2 regions of the Oceanobacillus sp. FSL K6-0118 genome follow, and region 2 is predicted to be linked to the other one. Evidence: riboswitches for the same ligand, from Rfam matches in the RefSeq annotation. Region 2 holds a riboswitch; the other holds the start of a gene.

Region 1 (10,114 bases), 1.1 Mb from region 2:
AATCCATCAATCATCATGTTTCCAACGTCGAGGATAGATTCAATTAAGATATGCGCAATTCTTTCCTGGGCTAATTGACTTATATAATTTTCAATTTTATTATTAGATAGCTCATTTAGTAATTGATCCATATTTTTTAAAGTAATTTCTATATTATTTCTATCAACAAAATACATTGTTTTCGTCTCCCCCTAATTGACTTTCCTCCATTTTACCATATCATTATATTTATATCATAAGTGGGAAAACTGAAAAAAACATCACAAAAATAAAGAGGGAACTAGGTATGGATACTACAGCAATAATTAAAATGGATGCATCATCAACTGCTTCTGCGATTAGAAAAGGGGAACTAACTAGTACGGAAGCAGTTACGGCATACATAAAGCATATTAATGTGGCAAATCTAAGTATCAATGCAATGATTGAAAAACGTTTTGAAGAGGCTTTAAAAGAAGCGAAGGAATTAGATGAACAATCATTACATAATAACAATAAAGGTGCTTTATATGGGGTTCCTATTAGTGTAAAAGAATCAATCAATGTTTCTAACATGAAAACTACAGGTGGACTGCAACATCGACAAGATTTAATAGCTAGGCAGGACGCAGAGGTAATTACTAAATTAAAAGCAGCAGGGGCAATCATTTTAGGGAAAACAAATACACCTGCTCTTTGTTTTAGCCAAGAGACGGAAAATAAATTATATGGCAGAACGAACAACCCTTGGGATCTCACAAAAACAGCGGGTGGTTCAAGTGGTGGAGAAGGAGCTTTACTTGCTGTAGGCGGTGCAGCAGCAGGAATTGGCTCGGATATTGGTGGGTCCATTCGCATTCCAGCTCACTTTAATGGTGTTATCGGTTTTAAACCAGGAATGAATCAAGTCTCACAAGAAGGTCATTTTCCATCAGTTTTGAATACATTCGCAGAAAGAATGCTATCGATTGGCCCAATGGGTAAATCTGTGCAGGATATGCGATTTTTATATGAAATCATATCTAATAAAAGTTTAAAAACTAAACATTTACAAAATTATAAAGTCGAAATCCTACCTGGAACAATCGAATACCCTCTTTCGGAAAACATGAAAGAAATGCTTGATACCGTAGAGACCTACTTAGAAAAGTTCTTCTCTATAAAACGTACCGTTCCCCCTTTCTTTGAAGATAGTGCTAAACTTTGGCAAGATATTCTTGCAAGTGATCATAATCATATCTTAGAACAAGAGGCATATAACAATGATCGTTCAGGAGTTTTCAAAGCCTTTTTTAGAGAAAAATTAACAGAAAGAACCTCCATTCGCCCTTCGTTGTCCTGGGGAATTTTTGGTTCGAAATTATTTAAGCCAAATGGTAAACGAACATTAGAAGTGAAGGAAATAATTGAAAAGGGAGATAAAAGATTAGCGGAGTATTTGAAAAACCGTCTACTTATTTTTCCTGTGTATTATCAAGCTGCCAAGGAACATGGAAAAGTATATCATGATATTTTTTCGATACGTAAGACCTTTTTACAATATATGCCATATGTAACTTATGCTAATGTTTGGGGGCTCCCCTCATTAACCATACCAATTGGGGTGGATGATAAACAGATGCCGATTAGCATCCAAATTATGAGTAGTATAGGAAATGAAGATGCCATATTCCGCCTTGGAAGATTAATTGAAAAACGGTTTAGAGGATATGCCCGTTGTTCTTATTATGATTAAAACCTTGGCATTTAATAAGAAGAAAGTTTTATCCTTTACACTAAATTTAAAGAAGCAACCTTCGCCTCAAAAGGTTGCTTCTTGTTCATTTAATTCTCTTCAAAGCCTGTTATTTGTGATGATTTATAGGCATCGATAAGGAGAAATACTGCTGTAATAATATGCATAATCATACCAACAATCGGAATCCATCCGATACATGATGTTATAATTCCAAGAATACTTCCGTGGATTTTTTTCTTTTCGTAAACCGAAAAAATCAGGGTCACTAAATGCAAAATAAACATTACCGCTAATGGTAACCACGCATAACTAATAATAATAACTCCACCGATAAACGGTATTCCCCAAAACGCTTCAAGACCACCGCTTATCCACTTCAATATAGTTGAAATATTCAACGATCTACACTCCCTTTCCTAAACTTTTATGAATACACGTTTCACTCCTAAACATATTATGCTTTACTTCTGAGAAAGCTAATTCTAAAGGGAGGAAAAAACATGCCAAAAGATCATAATAAAAAGTATTCCAACTTTTCAAATGTCGAAAAAATGAAAAATGAGTTAATACCAGAGGAATTTCCTGAGGGTGCTGTTGGTTCTGCTATAAATAAAGAAGAAACGGTATCAAGCAAATCAACAGAATGGAAAGAAGGGCAAAAACGAATGAGTGCGTATGTTTACCCTGATGAAGATCAACATGATGATCTGCCAAGACAATTCCCAGGAGCACACCCCTTACATGATGAATAACAAAGGCGCAAGCGCCCATTTAAATGACGGACAGAGGTGAAGGAAGTCTCGCTAGGCGCTGGAGCTAGACTTGAATGAATTGGAGCAGTGTTAGGATTACTGCTCCTATTTTTTCACCTTTTTCAATACGAAATAAGCACAACCAAAATTACAGTATTCGTAAATGTAATCATCTAACGCACTGATTTTAGTATCTACCTGCGCTTTTGCGTTTCGATCGTGATAAAAACCTTTTAAACGAAGCTGGTTATATCCCCAATCCCCAACAATGTAATCATATTTACTCAAGATATCCGAATACCGTTCCTTTATTGCATTTTCTTCAAAACCATTCTTAATATTTTCTACGATCTCATAATGCTTTCCATGTAACTCGATCAATGTATCAGTCACCTCACCTAATTGAATATATTTTACCATATCTTGCTGAATAGAAACCACCTAATTCAGTGCATTATTTCCTATTTTATTACCACACTATAATTGAGATATATGAGATTGTTCAAAAAGTCCGGTGAAAAAGACATTCCCCTGTATAGAGACAGCGTTACATTAGGATGTTGCGCATTTAGCCAACATCGGTCCTTTTCATCCTCCTTTTTGAACACGAACTATATGAAAAAAGGTGGTTTACCATGAAAAAAGTCTTCGCTTCCATTATTGCAATATATATGTTGATCGTAATAAGTGCATGTAACACAAACGATGATACAGACAACGCGACACAAGATATGCAAAATAGAAATCAAATTCAAGACCAGCTGAATCCAAATCATAAAATTCAAACCCCATCCAATCAAGATATTAATCATCAATTAGGATATGTCCGATATTCAAAAGATGAAATCGATACACAAAATCTGGACAATCATGAAGCTAGAATTGATAGAAGAGAAATGGCTGACATGATTACTCGTTTAATTTTAAACAATAATGGATTTAATGAAGTGGCAACACTTGTTACAGATCAAGAAGTGCTTATTGCTTATGATAGAGATAACAATAGTGATTCCAAGTTAACAAAAGAGGTTGCCCAAAAAACTGCTGAATCTGTCATGCCACGTTTTTACAAGGTATATGTAAGTGATAACAAATCTTTAATGTATGATATCCAAAGTCTTCATAACTCAAATACGAATCGTAATTACGATAAGTTGATTCAAAAGTTAATTAATGACATGGAAAAACCATACGAACATGAATAATTCATTTTATTTTGCTATCGCCATAATACCTGGCGATAGCTAATGTCTATTTTAGATGATGTTCAAACAAATCTTTACGGTGGGGTGAAATGAGTAATCGAAATCTCAGGATGTTCGACTTTAGCCGAGTCGATCCTTTTTATCCTTCTTTTGAACCTGTATTTTTAGGAGGTGAAAAATACTTGAAGAAACGAATCATTCCAATGCTCTATTTGATAGTGCTCATCGTTTCCGTTTCAACGATTAGTGCAGCAGCAGAAGAGGAAGAAGATAAAAATACCATTTATGAAGAAAGAATGGGCTTATTTAAAAAAACAGAAGCATTAACTCAAATACCTTGGTATTATTTTGCTGCTATTGATAACTTTGAGCGAAATATATTAGATAGCAATGAGCCTGAACAAGTTGTTTCCATTGATATACCAGATGAAATTTGGTTTGGAATTGGGAATATAGGGAAAAACAAAGACATTGGAATAGTTGAAATGCACGATGGAAAAGGAAAAGATGGAAATGGGGATGGCCAAGCTGACCCTAATGATCCGGAAGATATTTTATACACGATGGGAAATATACTTCTTGAATCCGGACCAACGGAAGACGATATTAAAATTGGATTGTGGAATTACTATCAACGCGACTTAACCGTACAAACCATCAAGAATACAGCGAAAGTGTTTCGAAAGTTTCAAGACATTAACTTAACCAATAGAGATTTCCCTGTAGCAACAAATTACAATTATAGTTATCGTAGCACCTGGGGAGATAGAAGAGGTTTTGGAGGTTTACGTATCCATGAAGGTACGGATATATTTGCCGATTATGGAACACCTGTAAAATCAACAACTTATGGTGTTGTTGAAATGATGGGTTGGAATTTATATGGTGGTTGGCGTATTGGTATTCGTGATATTTACAATATTTACCACTATTACGCACATATGAGCGGTTTTAATGACGATGTAAAAATTGGACAAGTCGTACAACCAGGTGATGTACTTGGCAGTGTAGGATCAACTGGATATGGACCTCCCGGGACTTCAGGAAAATTCCCTCCACATTTACATTATGGTATGTACAAAGATAACGGAGTAAATGAATTTTCTTTCGACCCTTATCCTTTTTTAAGAAAATGGGAACGGATGGCGAAAGATTAAAAGAAAAGCGCCCTTTTCCGTATTCCTGCAGGTAGAAAGCATAAAAATCTTTACGGCGGAGCTCCGATTAATCGCCCGCCGTAAAGATTTACATAAGTGCAACTGAGGCATCCGCCCAGAAACCTAGCGATATACCGAGTCTTCTAATCAACTTTTTTTGAACTTTTCATAGCATGAGCAATACTTAAGCCAAGGCCCCCCCAGATAATTACAATACCAATAATCATTACGACAATAGCCCCACCGGTCATTTATTTAGCCTCCTCCGATTGTTTTAGATCTTCAGAAGGTTCTTCGTTCTTCCATTTAGTAAATGTAAACAGGATACCGATTATTAAAGCACCTGCAGCAACACCCCAACCTGCTGTGGCAATAAATATATCTGGATATCCTTCATAGTTTCCTGTATCTGTTGGGAATAATCTTAATAGGTTAAGTCTAAACAAATCAAACATCATATAACCAAGAACAATTGGTGTAATCACACCTAAACTAAACGTCCACCAGGAACCTAGACGAATATCAGAAATACCATTTGCATGCTCTTTTAAATCTTTCAATTGTTTCATAACCCAACTCACTGCGATTACTTCAACTAAGCCGATAAACGCAACGCCAAATTGGTTAATAAAGTAATCCACCGTATCTAAGAAGAATAATCCACCTTGTGTAGCATATAGAAGGGATATGATGGCTGAAAGTCCCCCGGCAAACGTAACAGCTTTCGTTCTAGTTAGGTTAAATTTATCGATTATAGCAGAAATATAAGCTTCACAAATAGAAATTAAGGAGGTCAAACCAGCTAGAACTAATGACACGAAGAACAACACACCAAAGAATTCACTGAACGCCGGAATTTCATTAATAATCTGCGGGAATACTACAAATGCTAGACCAACTCCACCCGCAACAACTTCATCAATTCCTACCCCAGCTTGACCGGCCATAAATCCTAGAATGGAGAAGACCCCAATACCGGCTAATAACTCAAAACCAGAATTTCCAAAGCCGACAATAAAGGCATTATTCGTAATGTCGGATCTTTTAGGCAAATAACTTGAATAAGCAATCATGATCGCAAATGCAATCGATAAACTAAAGAAAATTTGTCCATAAGCTGCAACCCAAACATCAGATGACATAATGGCACTAAAATCGGGTTGGAAGAATGCATTAAGCCCTGTAAGCGCTCCAGGTAAGGTAATTGCACGCACAACAAGAATGAAGAATAATACCACTAATAAAGGAATAAAAATTCGGTTAGCAATTTCAATGCCTTTCTTCACACCTCTAAATAAAATGACAAATACAATCGCCCAAACAATAATAAGTGGGATAAGTACACTTGGGACAAAACTCCCTGTTTTACCCAGATCAACTGTTAATCCTAAATAATCATTAAATAAGAACGCTTCTGTATCTGATCCCCAATTTAAATTGAGTGAGAATACAGAATAAGACATAGCCCAAGCAATGATTACGGAATAATAGGTTCCAATTACAAATGCAACTAATGCTCCCCACCAGCCAATCCATTCAGCCTTTTTATTCATCCGTTTGAAAGATAGCGGGGCCGATCCACGATATTTTTGCCCAATAGTAAATTCCATAATTAATAATGGAATTCCGGCAGTAAGAAGCGCAAATAAATAAGGTATAAAAAACGCTCCTCCACCATTCTCATATGCAACAGCCGGGAATCTCCAAATATTCCCAAGGCCTATTGCAGATCCAACTGCTGCAAAAATAAAACCTGCTCTTGTCCCCCATTGTGAACGAGTTCTCATAAATTATCCTCCCTTTTTTATTCAATCGATAACAGAAGAGAACTTAGATTAGTGTGTATTTTCAGATATTTAAAAATATTATAGCGGCATTTTCCTACTATGTCAAAATATATTTTTAAGAATTTAAAATAACTAAAAAAACTATTGACTCATTTTCAATAAATGAGTCAATAGTTCAAATTATGCATTTTTCTTATGAAAATAATTAATTCCCAAACCTATTACAATTAATAATCCAACAGTTAAAATAAAAGATAAAAATACTTGATTGGTGAAGCCCACTATCAAATATCCTACCATAGCTACTACCGCTGCAATTATTGCATATGGTAACTGTGTTAATACATGGTCAATATGGTTCGCACCTGATCCAGTTGCGGAAAGGATTGTCGTATCTGAAATTGGTGTACAATGATCCCCAAATACCGCACCAGCCAAAACTGCAGCTAATGATGGTAGAAGTGTGCTTGTATCTGTTACTAGTGCAACTTCCGCTGCAATTGGCAACATAATCCCAAAGGTTCCCCATGAAGATCCAGTTGCTAGTGCCATAAAACCTGCAATGATAAAGAATAAAAATGGTAATAAAGCGACATTCACCTGTAAATTATCAAATATATGTGCTAGGTATTCACCAGTTTGAAGAGTACCAATGATAGAACCGATCATCCAAGCAAATATTAAAATATATATCGCCGGAAGCATCGTTTTCATTCCTTCTATTAACAATTTACCTAAACTTGCTTTAGGTGTATTTTGATTTATATGAAATACAAGTGATATTAAAACAGCCGCTAAGCCACCAACAAATAAGGATAAATTTACGTCAGTGTTAGCAAAAATAGAAAAGATATTAACATTACCTTCACTATTATTGATTCCTGTTAAAAACATAGCTAAGACTGTCACAATAATAAGCACCAAAATAGGTAAGATTAGATGACGAACTTTCCCTTCAGGATGCGGTTCAAATACACCACTTAAATCTCCAGCTATTTTATTATTTTTTGGATCAATTAATTCACCCGTCCGAATAGCACGTTCCTCATGTGTTCGCATTGGACCGATATCCATTTTGAAAAAGGCTACTAGAAAAACTAATAACGTTGCTGCGATTGCATAATAGTTAAGTGGAATCATTTGGATAAATGCTTGTAATGGTTGCATATCCGTTAAGCCATTTGCAGCAAATATTCCCCCTAAAATTCCAATGATATAGGCCCCCCAGCTAGATATTGGTGATATAACTGTAACTGGGGCAGAAGTAGAGTCTACAATGTAAGCTAACTTTACCCGGGAAATTTTATATTGATCTGTAATCGGTCTAGCTATTTGTCCAACTGCTAATGCGTTGAAATAATCATCAATAAATATAATAATACCTAATAGAGCAGAAACTAGAGTTGCACCTTTACGAGTTTTCACACGTGTTAGCATCCATTTCCCAAATGCTCGACTACCACCAGAAGCTTGTAAAAAGGCAATCATCATTCCCAGTAATAATAAAAACCCTAATAACAATAAATTACCGACATTTAAAGCACCATCTAATACAAAAATCTCATAGAATGATTTCCATATTTCTTGAATGGTTCCCAAAATATTAAAATCATGTATAAATAATGCCCCTATAATAATACCAATACCTAATGATAGAATTACTTTTCTAGTTAATAGCACTAGAATTAACATTACCATAGCAGGAATAAGCGAATAAAATGTCCCTTCCATGTTGCTACCTCCAAGTTATTTTCTTATATTGATGTGTGAAATGATCGGTGTACTTCTGAAAGTTTTTTTGATAGGATACGCGGCTTTATTCATAGAATTGATAAAACATTTAAATAAATCCAAATAAAAAGAACAAAGATAGAAAATAACCATCTTTGTTCTTTACAAAATACGTTATCCTCCATTTCGATCAGTAGTTCTCCATGCAACACATATGCATGACAGTATACCCCTTATTCAAGGATATACCAGTTATAATAAGTTTGACCCCTTATTATACTTCGGCAAACAATCCTTTCATCAACAATCATCGTTGTCATTCTCCTGTTGACTACTTATCTTGTCCGCACCTCTACCTCACCGATCTGAGGTCTATTTAATTTTATCTATTTCCTAATATACTAGATTATTCATTTTCTTGCAAGTTACGATTTTTTCCTCGTTCACCAATGTCCTCCTTTGGGATAGATATGGATGGGCCGTTACTACCTCCGCCATAAAACTCCGGTACCTCTCCCATAATTGCTCCGCCGTCAATATATATTTCAGTTTGAACTGTTTTACGTTCTGTAATATAAGGAATAATGATTTGAACGTCCGCTTCTACATTCACATACAACGAAACCCAGGAGCCATTGATTCCAAATGGTTCCGTCTCTCTAACAACATTGGTACGAACTGCCCCAATTAACTCCAAATTAATTGGTATCTTGGGTCCCAAGTTTGCCAATAAAGCATTTCCTGTTATTTCACCTAGTGGCACCTCAATTAAAGTCGGATCTAGTGCAGCGCGATCTTCCGCCCCATCGTCATAGTCATAAGGTTCATGTAATGAATAATCATACGATATGGGATCCCCCCGGTTCATATGTAGGAAAAACTCCTCCACCCTGTCTGTTGCCACTCTGTTAATTTCACTTATTACAGATTGGTTCCAATTATATACTGTAACATTACCATTATCATCATAACTAATGTTTAAGACATCACTAAAATCATAACTTTCTGCAAATCGTACTGCCATATTAATCGCCCTAGTGGCAAATTCATCTGTTTTAGCTTCCGATATATTTTTTATTGCTGGTGTTATTCCTTTACTTACAATTCCAATACTTAAAATTATACACAAGACAAAAACAACCATGGTCATCAAAAAGATATTTTTCCTTGGAGGTGGTGCAAATTTTCTTCTCCCGAATCGTCTACGTGGCCCCATTAAAAATCCCCCCTAAAACAATCTATGCTTGTTTTAGCGGGGATAGAATTTATTTCTATTGCATTAAGATTTAATAACACACATTAATTACATGATTAGAGGAAGACTTCCATCAGTGGTGGTTTTCCTTTATCTCCCACTAATGGTTAGTCGCACTTATCTTGAGGTCAGAGTCTTACTGCCCGTTTAGATAGGATAAATAAAAGAGAAAGCTATAGTCGCATCCCCTCATCATTATATTTGTTTACGAAAGTCTTAATAATGCCTCTTTACCAGTCATTCCAATTTCCCAACCAAATTCTTCACGTGAAGCATCCGTTATTTTGGCTAACGGGGCATTCAATAATTGATCAATACTTCGTACACCTTCCGCACGACCAGCAATTACTTTTCTTTCTTTTAATTTTGGGTTTACATCAAAAAAATCCACATCTAATGCCGCACACATAATGTAGCCAACATCATTAGAAACCGATAATAATGTTGTTTTCGGGAGTTTAACCGTTGTTGCAACAAAATGCTTTCCTTCTATTTCTATAGGTTCTACTG
Region 2 (10,114 bases):
GTACAAACTAGACTGAGCCGAAGGAGATAAAGGAAACACGATGAACGTAAGTGAATCGATGTTGACTTATCGTGCGGAGGTGAAGGAAGTTTGCTAGTCGCTGGGTGCTGCAGCTGGACATTACGGAACATCCTAATTTGGATGAAGCATACTGTGTTGTTTGGTTCAGTTTTGAGAGAGCAAATCTCTCTGAAACTTTGTACCTTGAAAACTAAATAAGAGTAAACAAGACATCAAATTTTAAAGCGATAAAACGCTTATTCATTGTAAACTTAGTTAAGTGAATAAGGGCGCACGGTGGATGCCTTGGCACTAGGAGCCGATGAAGGACGGGACTAACACCGATATGCCTCGGGGAGTTGTAAGTAAACATAGATCCGAGGATTTCCGAATGGGGAAACCCACTGTTCGTAATGGAACAGGACTTATGTCTGAATACATAGGGCATAAGAGGCACACCCAGGGAACTGAAACATCTCAGTACCTGGAGGAAGAGAAAGCAAATGCGATTTCCCAAGTAGCGGCGAGCGAAACGGAAACAGCCCAAACCAGAGAGCTTGCTCTCTGGGGTTGTAGGACACTCCACAAGGAGTTACAAAGAAATTCTTTAGATGAATCAACCTGGAAAGGTTAGCCAAAGAGGGTAACAGCCCTGTAATCGAAAAAGAATTTCCTCCGGAGTGGATCCTGAGTACGGCGGAACACGTGGAATTCCGTCGGAATCCGGGAGGACCATCTCCCAAGGCTAAATACTCCCTAGTGACCGATAGTGAACCAGTACCGTGAGGGAAAGGTGAAAAGCACCCCGGGAGGGGAGTGAAAGAGTACCTGAAACCGTGTGCCTACAAGTAGTCGAAGCGCGTTCATGCGTAACGGCGTACCTTTTGTAGAATGGACCGGCGAGTTACGATTGTATGCAAGGTTAAGTGGAAGACACGGAGCCGTAGCGAAAGCGAGTCTGAATAGGGCGATTTAGTATGCGGTCGTAGACCCGAAACCGTGTGATCTACCCATGTCCAGGGTGAAGGTCAGGTAACACTGACTGGAGGCCCGAACCCACGTATGTTGAAAAATGCGGGGATGAGGTGTGGGTAGGGGTGAAATGCCAATCGAACACGGAGATAGCTGGTTCTCTCCGAAATAGCTTTAGGGCTAGCCTCAAGATGATGAGTACTGGAGGTAGAGCACTGATTGGACTAGGGGCCCTCATCGGGTTACCGAATTCAGTCAAACTCCGAATGCCAGATACTTAAACTTGGGAGTCAGACTATGGGTGATAAGGTTCATAGTCGAAAGGGAAACAGCCCAGACCACCAGCTAAGGTCCCAAAGTATACGTTAAGTGGAAAAGGATGTGGAGTTGCTTAGACAACCAGGATGTTGGCTTAGAAGCAGCCACCATTTAAAGAGTGCGTAATAGCTCACTGGTCGAGTGACTCTGCGCCGAAAATGTACCGGGGCTAAACGTATCACCGAAGCTGTGGATTGTTCTTACGAACAATGGTAGGAGAGCGTTCTAAGTGCTGTGAAGTCAGACCGTGAGGACTGGTGGAGCGCTTAGAAGTGAGAATGCCGGTATGAGTAGCGAAAAAAGAGTGAGAATCTCTTTCACCGAATGCCTAAGGTTTCCTGAGGAAGGCTCGTCCTCTCAGGGTTAGTCGGGACCTAAGCCGAGGCCGAAAGGCGTAGGCGATGGACAACAGGCAGATATTCCTGTACCACCTCATGACCGTTTGAGCGATGGGGGGACGCAGTAGGATAAGGAATGCGCACGGATGGATGTGTGCGCCCAAGCAGTGAGAAAGTCAGGTAGGCAAATCCGCCTGGCCATTTCAAGCTGTGATGGGGAGGCCTTCTGGCCGAAGTTCCTGATTTCACACTGCCGAGAAAAGCCTCTAGCAAGGTCACAGGTGCCCGTACCGCAAACCGACACAGGTAGGCGAGGAGAGAATCCTAAGGTGAGCGGGAGAACTCTCGTTAAGGAACTCGGCAAAATGACCCCGTAACTTAGGGAGAAGGGGTGCTCTACGGAGTAGAGCCGCAGTGAATAGGCCCAAGCGACTGTTTAGCAAAAACACAGGTCTCTGCGAAGCCGAAAGGCGAAGTATAGGGGCTGACACCTGCCCGGTGCTGGAAGGTTAAGGGGAAGAGTTAGGGCTTTTGCCCGAAGCTTAGAACCGAAGCCCCAGTAAACGGCGGCCGTAACTATAACGGTCCTAAGGTAGCGAAATTCCTTGTCGGGTAAGTTCCGACCCGCACGAAAGGTGCAACGACTTGGGCACTGTCTCAACGAGAGACCCGGTGAAATTATACGATGCGTGAAGATGCGCATTACCCGCGACAGGACGGAAAGACCCCGTGGAGCTTTACTGTAGCCTGATATTGAATGTCTGTGCAGCTTGTACAGGATAGGTGGGAGCCTTAGAAACGTGAGCGCCAGCTTACGTGGAGGCATCCGTGGGATACCACCCTGGCTGTATGGACCTTCTAACCCAGGACCGTGATCCGGTTCGGAGACAGTGTCAGGCGGGCAGTTTGACTGGGGCGGTCGCCTCCCAAAAGGTAACGGAGGCGCCCAAAGGTTCCCTCAGAATGGTTGGAAATCATTCGCAGAGTGTAAAGGCAGAAGGGAGCTTGACTGCGAGACCTACAAGTCGAGCAGGGACGAAAGTCGGGCTTAGTGATCCGGTGGTTCCGCATGGAAGGGCCATCGCTCAACGGATAAAAGCTACCCCGGGGATAACAGGCTTATCTCCCCCAAGAGTTCACATCGACGGGGAGGTTTGGCACCTCGATGTCGGCTCATCGCATCCTGGGGCTGTAGTCGGTCCCAAGGGTTGGGCTGTTCGCCCATTAAAGCGGTACGCGAGCTGGGTTCAGAACGTCGTGAGACAGTTCGGTCCCTATCCGTCGTGGGCGTTGGAAGTTTGAGAGGAGCTGTCCTTAGTACGAGAGGACCGGGATGGACATACCGCTGGTGTACCAGTTGTTCCGCCAGGAGCATAGCTGGGTAGCTACGTATGGAAAGGATAAGTGCTGAAAGCATCTAAGCATGAAGCCCCCCTCAAGATGAGACTTCCCATCATTTTAAATGAGTAAGATCCCTCAGAGACGATGAGGTTAATAGGTTTGAGGTGGAAGCGTGGCGACACGTGGAGCTGACAAATACTAATCGATCGAGGACTTAACTAAATTCTTTTCATGTCTTGATTTACTCTTATTTAGTTTTCAGGATACAAATCCTAATTGAATATCAATTGTCTGGTAGCGATGGCGGAGAGGTCACACCTGTTCCCATACCGAACACAGAAGTTAAGCTCTCCAGCGCCGATGGTAGTTGGGGGTTCCCCCTGCGAGAGTAGGACGCCGCCAGGCAAATAAAAAACATCTAGGATAATCCACCTAGATGTTTTTTTGTTCCATAAAGAAAGATCCGATAAATCGACTAACCATTATTCGGGGATGAAGGAATCCCACTGCTGGAAGTCTTCTTTATAGAAATACGAACTCAATAAATGCAAGTTTGTTAAATATTAAGATATGGTTATGTTATATTAAAAGAGAATTATAAGAAGAAAAAAGATGGTGTTATTTATCCCACTTAAACGGATGGAAGTCTTCTTTATAAAATTAATTTGGACAAATAACTCTTTTTATTTTAGGTATAGTTTAGTGCTAGGCTTGTTAATTATTGTCCTTCTTTTGACACATGACCAAGTAAATAACTTCCTTTTTTTAGTTATAATATTAATAGGATGATCTCTAGGATTACTTGTTTTTTCGACCATACAAAATTAAAACGTAATCTTTGGATATCCCATACATCCACGGTTTCCTGGAATCATTCTAGTTATATAAAAAAAGAAAACATTGAATGATTTTACATAAGTACGGTTTCAGGGGGGATTAAATGAAAAAAATTATATTGGTAATTATTATTGTAGGGATGCTAGGATGGGCTGTTTATGACTTTGTTATAAATCGTGATTCAACGGAAGTCGGTACATCTGTAGGAGATATGGCTCCAGATATCGAATTGACAACGTTAAACGGAGAAACGGTGAAATTATCTGATTATCGTGGAAATAAGGTATTTGTTAATTTTTGGGCTACGTGGTGTCCACCATGCCGTGCAGAAATGCCAGACATACAGAAATTTGATAACGATGAAGATGTTAAAATTTTGGCAGTTAATTTAACATCAACTGAAAAGAGTGTTGATGATGTACAGAAATTTGTTGATGAGCTTGGTTTGACTTTCCCGATTTTAAAGGATGAAAAGGGAAAGGTAGAACAAATGTATAAAGTAAATGCTTATCCAACTTCTTATCTTATTGATTCTGATGGAGTGATAAGGAAAGTAGCCCTAGGAGCAATGAATTATGAAATGATGGTTCAGGAATTTGAGAAAATTAAATAAAATCTGGTGGTTTCCTTCCCGCTAAATAAAAGCGTCCTTTTTGCTTTGAGAAACAATTTAGTTTATTGTAAATAGCACGGATTAAATTAGAAAATCAAAAAATATAAAAGACATTATAAATAGAACGGAGTGGCTTTAATGGCATTACAAGTATCTAAAGATGCAGCAAAATGGTTCATAGATGAAATGGGATTAGAAAAAGGGGAATTGGTTCAATTTTATTTAAAAATATATGGCGGTATTCCTACTGTGCATTCGAATTTCTTTCTAGGATTATCAGTTGGAGAAAATGGAAAAATTGCTATAAAAACAGAAGTAGAAGGTATTACTTTCTATATTAATGAAAAAGACGCTTGGTTTTTAGATGAATATAATATGAAAGTGGAGTTAGGAAAGGAAGAGCCTGAATATCATTTTGAAGAAAAATAAAAGTTTTTGTTATTAATATGATAAGGTGAGAAAACCACGGACGGGTTTGTGGTTTTTTCTTTTTTTAAAATATTTCCTGGGCATTTATTTTGATTTATTTGGTATGATTAAGAAAAATGGATTTGCAAGTCTTGGGGTGAGGTATGAATAGATTAAAAGATAAAATAATAGTGATTACAGGGGCGTCATCAGGTATTGGAGAAAAACTCGCTATAAAGGTAGCTGAAAAAGGAGCGCATCCCATTTTATTGGCAAGATCTGAGGTGAAATTAAAAACAATCTCTGAGAAAATTAAAAAAGAAACTTCGGTACAACCTTACTATTTTAAACTTGATGTTAGTGATAGGGATGCAGTAGAAAGGGTATTTGTTGAAATAATTAAAGATATTGGGAACATCGATGTGTTAATAAATAATGCTGGATTTGGTGTTTTTGATGCTTTTCATGAGGCTAATTTAGACGATTTGGAAAAGATGTTTCATGTTAATGTCATTGGATTAATGAATTGTACAAAACAAGTAATTCCTAGTATGATTGAACGCAACATGGGCCATATCGTCAATATAGCGTCTCAGGCAGGTAAACTAGCGACGCCAAAAACAAGTGGATACGCAGCTACAAAACATGCCGTTCTCGGTTTTACCAATTCGTTAAGGCTTGAACTTAGGAAAACAAATATTCATGTATCTGCTGTAAACCCTGGGCCAATCGAAACCAACTTTTTTGAAAGTGCGGATCAATCCGGAACTTATGTAAAAAATGTGAAAAAATATATGTTGCAAGCGGACACGGTCGCTGAAAAAATTGTATATTTAATGGAGCGACCAAAAAGGGAGCTAAATATTCCTTATTGGATGAATATAGGAAGTAATTTATATAATATGTTTCCGCGTCTAGCCGACAAATTGGCAGGCCCTTTTTTAAATAAAAAATAAACGCATGCAATATTAAATGAAGAACTCTAAATTATGCTTGTTTTATATGTGGTTATTTGATACATTGGTAGTAATAATTAAATAAACTCTTATTTTATACTTATTAAAGTAAGGTAGAGGTGCAAAGACCATCAGTACTTATGTAGAGGAGAATGAGATCTGACGAAACATAAGGAAAGGGGAATTTGCCGAAGCGGAGGGATTCTCATTATCCCAACGTTGGGTCTGTATTGAAGAAGTACAGAACTGTCATATAGGGGACTATATGGGGGGCTATCTAGCTAAGAACTTTTACTAAAAATGTTCTAGCAACAACGAGCTCTCTAAGAATTCGTTGTTGCTTTTTAAATGAGTCCTCCACACTCGTACGGCCGAAAAATAAAAAAGAGGGTGTGAAGTTTATGAATTTTGGTAATGTGTTAACGGCAATGGTGACTCCATTCAATCAAAATGGAGAAATCGATTATGAAGCAACAAGAACTTTAGTAAATCACTTAATTGAAAATGGTTCTGATGGGTTAGTTGTAGCTGGAACAACAGGTGAATCCCCCACATTAACTCATAAGGAAAAACTTGATTTATTTAAGTTTGTAATGGAAGTGGTAGAAGGGAGAGTACCTGTTATTGCTGGAACAGGTTCAAATAATACTAGCGCATCCATTGAGCTAACGAAAGAAGCTACGGAACTTGGTGTAAACGGAATTATGCTTGTAGTTCCTTATTATAATAAACCATCACAAGAAGGTATGTATCAGCATTTTCGTGCTATTGCAGAAAGCACAAAGCTTCCAATTATGCTATACAATATCCCTGGACGAAGCGTTGTAAATATGGAGCCATCAACGGTTATTCGCTTGGCTCAAATTGAAAATATTGTATCTATTAAAGAGGCAAGTGGAGATTTAGATAATGTATCTAAAATTATTACAGATGCTCCAGACAATTTCAGCGTTTATACTGGTGACGATAGTATGACTTTACCGACATTGTCTGTAGGTGGAGCTGGTGTAGTGTCTGTTGCGTCTCATGTAATTGGTAATGAAATGCAAGAAATGGTAACTCGTTTTAAAGACGGCGATGTAGCTTATGCAGCATCTCTTCATCGTCAGCTTTTACCATTAATGAAAGCATTATTCACTTCACCAAACCCAACACCAGTGAAAGAAGCATTAAATCATATAGGTGTACAAGTTGGCGGTGTGAGATTACCATTAGTACCTTTAAACGATACGGAACGTGCTGCTCTTTATAAAGTGATAACGAGTCATGAGGAAAGAAAAGCAGTAGGGTATTAATTTTAAGTGGGAAAGAACAAGCTTATTCGCTTGTTCTTTTTTATATGCCTTGATTTTTCCCACCTCAAGCTTTTGGGGAACAAAGAAGGTAGGTGGGAAATCAACCGCCCGTATAGGTCCGATAAGTGCGACTAATTATCTGTAGGGGATGAGAGAAAAAAACCAACTGATGGAAGTCTTCTTTATTTAATCCGTTGAAACCAATGTTGACGTAATGGAACCAATTTGGTATGGTAATGGAAACATAATGGATTTGGAAAGGTATGATTGATTTGGAAGATTTTAATCATGAAAGATTTGGAGTGTTTTTATCGAAAATTTTACAAGAAAGAAATTTATCGATAAGAAAATTGAGTAAGCTATGCGGTATAGATCATGCTACCATTTCTAAAATTATGAATGGGAAACGTAAAATTAACTTAAAACATTTGGAGAAGTTTTCTATGGGGCTAGATATAGAACTCCCTACTTTAATAAAAGCTGCCGGTTATAATATGGCGACGAAGGAAGAAAAAGCTTCAGATATTCAAGTTGCATTAGAAAAAATCCAACAATTAATAGAATCTTCTAACCTGTATCATGAAAATTTCACATTGGAAAAAATGGAACAGGAAATAGTTAACTATAAAATTTATAGTCAGACAGATGAAGGGAAAAATACTATATTTAATCAATTTAATGAAAAACTAAAAAAAACAGGCGGAATTGGTCCGTTTATTGAAAATTTGAAATGGATGTATCATAGATTTATAGAGGAAAATGGAACTTCATTTCAAATCGGGTTAATGGGTGGTGCTCTACTCTATTTTATTGTTACAACCGATTTACTTCCTGATTATCTATTTCCAATCGGCTACTTGGATGATGCACTTGTCGTTCAAACCGTTTACCAGCAATTAAATATGAAAAGTTAGAAGGGCGAAAACAAATAACATGTGGGAAAAGCATATGATGAATTATTTGAGAAGTATGCACTTGCTCTTAACGCAATGAAGTTAATTTCAAATATTAGTGTACAGTTACAATTCAACAATTATATGTTTAGTGAAAGTATTGTTCAGGAGAAAGGAAACTACCAATGAAATCCATGTTAATCCGAAAAATAAAACAATTTGATTACTCATTAATAATAATTACTTTACTTTTAACGGGTTTTGGATTAATGATGGTATACAGTAGTAGTTATGCCGTTGCTTATATCCATTATGATAACCCTACATATTTTTTTACAAAACAATTGAAATGGTTCATCATTGGATTATTTTTCTTTATAATTGCCACCTTTGTACCCTATCGTATCTATAGTAAACTAAGTCCATTATTAGTAATGGTATCAATCGTAATGCTAGTAATGGTGTTAATACCTGGACTGGGAACGGAGAGAAATTATTCTCAACGATGGATTCAATTAGGCCCCATTTTGCTTCAGCCTACAGAATTAATCAAATTATTTATGATCATGTATTTTGCTTCTTTTTACGCTAAAAAGCAAGAGACGATTAATCAATTTAAAAATGGGGTTTTGCCGCCTTTAATTATATTAGGGATTATTTTTCTTTTAATCTTAAAACAACCTGATCTAGGATCCGCGGGACTTATTTTACTTGCTTGTTTAACGATTGTCATATGTTCAGGAGTAAAGAAAAGACATTTATTCATGCTTGGAACTGTCGGGCTGGCAGGTATCATTTATTTTTCCATTACTTCTTCCTATCGTATGCAAAGAATAGTCTCATTTATTGATCCTTTTGCAGATCCTTTCGGTGAAGGGTATCAGTTAGTAAATGGTTATATTGCTATTGGGACAGGGGGAGTAATGGGAAATGGTTTAGGTAATAGTATTCAGAAGTTAGGATTCCTACCAGAAGCCCATACTGACTTTATTATGGCAGTAATTATTGAGGAACTAGGTGTTTTGGGATTGATTATAGTTATTAGTGCATATATTTTCATTATGTTCCGTGGTGTACAGATTGCAAGAGAATGTAAGGATAGGTTTGCCAAATTACTTGCAATTGGAATTACCTTTCAAATTATAGCTCAAGCATGTATAAATTTAGGAGCTGTTTCTGGACTACTTCCAATAACTGGCGTAACATTACCTTTCATTAGTTATGGTGGGTCTTCCTTAGTTATTACAATGGTTTCTTTAGGAATTTTGATTAACATATCATCCTATAGGGAAAATACTAAGTCAGTCCCAGCGAATCGAGAGGCGAGAATGATTCACCAAGTATGATAAAAGGTATTTTAGCCATAATATCTCTTGGGAGGTGTTTTGGATGGCTAATAAAAATAAACAAAATAGTTTTAGCGATGAGCAAAGAGTGAGAAAAAATTTATCTAAGGAATTTGATCATGAATTTGCCAATGAACCATTAACAGCAAATGAAAAGTATAATAATAAAAAGACGAAAAAACGCCAATAATTATCGCCTATCCCCTTTGACCAAAAGGGGTTTTATGTTTTTAAGATACTTTATTTTATGGACGATTGATGCGATAAGTTATAAATTGGAAGGAATTCAAACGGAACGTGTAGAAATTTAAACATATAGGAAAAGGAGGGGGGTTTTAAAAAATGAAAGAAGTACATAATATATTTCCTATCATGGTGGATGCTCCAGCCAATTTGAAAACAGTAAATTTTTATATAGTGAAAACAGAGCAATCATTAAGCTTGGTCGATGCCGGATTTAATAATAAAGAGTCTTACAAAGCATTAGAACTTACATTACAGGAAAATGGCTTTTCTACAGGTGACTTAACAGAAATTATTTTAACCCACAATCATTATGATCATGTCGGGCTAGTAAATCCAATTACTAGAAAGCATCCAATTCCTGTATATGCGCATAAGGATGCTATTCCACGATTGAAAAGAGATCCTCGTTTTTTAGAGATGAGAGTAGACTTTTATGCGAAATTATATGAAGAAATGGGTTGTGGAGACGCAGGAGATAAACAAATTTCCTTTTTGAAAAAGTCTATTGAAAGAAATAGCAATCAGCAAGTCGAGTCTGAAATTATTCCAAT

Evidence for each region. Region 2 has a riboswitch for lysine ahead of dapA (4-hydroxy-tetrahydrodipicolinate synthase). Riboswitches for the same ligand answer to the same signal wherever they lie in the genome.
Region 1: another riboswitch for lysine. It lies ahead of MHI02_RS14005 (Na+/H+ antiporter NhaC family protein); the one in region 2 lies ahead of dapA (4-hydroxy-tetrahydrodipicolinate synthase).

What each region holds. Positions count from the first base shown of each region.
Region 1 is NZ_JBBOVR010000001.1:2,728,592-2,738,705, forward strand. Features, by position in the region: gene MHI02_RS13960 (DUF86 domain-containing protein) at 1-176, opposite strand, end outside; gene MHI02_RS13965 (amidase) at 287-1,714, shown strand; gene MHI02_RS13970 (hypothetical protein) at 1,804-2,115, opposite strand; gene MHI02_RS13975 (hypothetical protein) at 2,218-2,469, shown strand; gene MHI02_RS13980 (YutD family protein) at 2,575-2,850, opposite strand; gene MHI02_RS13985 (YhcN/YlaJ family sporulation lipoprotein) at 3,105-3,674, shown strand; gene MHI02_RS13990 (M23 family metallopeptidase) at 3,878-4,831, shown strand; gene MHI02_RS13995 (MetS family NSS transporter small subunit) at 4,975-5,082, opposite strand; gene MHI02_RS14000 (sodium-dependent transporter) at 5,083-6,618, opposite strand; gene MHI02_RS14005 (Na+/H+ antiporter NhaC family protein) at 6,799-8,349, opposite strand; lysine riboswitch at 8,536-8,712, opposite strand; gene yunB (sporulation protein YunB) at 8,756-9,565, opposite strand; gene MHI02_RS14015 (YunC family protein) at 9,810-10,114, opposite strand, start outside.
Region 2 is NZ_JBBOVR010000001.1:1,633,757-1,643,870, forward strand. Features, by position in the region: rRNA gene MHI02_RS08505 (23S ribosomal RNA) at 275-3,191, shown strand; rRNA gene rrf (5S ribosomal RNA) at 3,260-3,374, shown strand; gene MHI02_RS08515 (peroxiredoxin family protein) at 3,910-4,419, shown strand; gene MHI02_RS08520 (HesB/YadR/YfhF family protein) at 4,558-4,848, shown strand; gene MHI02_RS08525 (SDR family NAD(P)-dependent oxidoreductase) at 4,992-5,783, shown strand; lysine riboswitch at 5,890-6,067, shown strand; gene dapA (4-hydroxy-tetrahydrodipicolinate synthase) at 6,185-7,078, shown strand; gene MHI02_RS08535 (helix-turn-helix domain-containing protein) at 7,342-7,992, shown strand; gene ftsW (putative lipid II flippase FtsW) at 8,166-9,317, shown strand; gene sspO (small acid-soluble spore protein O) at 9,361-9,507, shown strand; gene MHI02_RS08550 (MBL fold metallo-hydrolase) at 9,660-10,114, shown strand, end outside.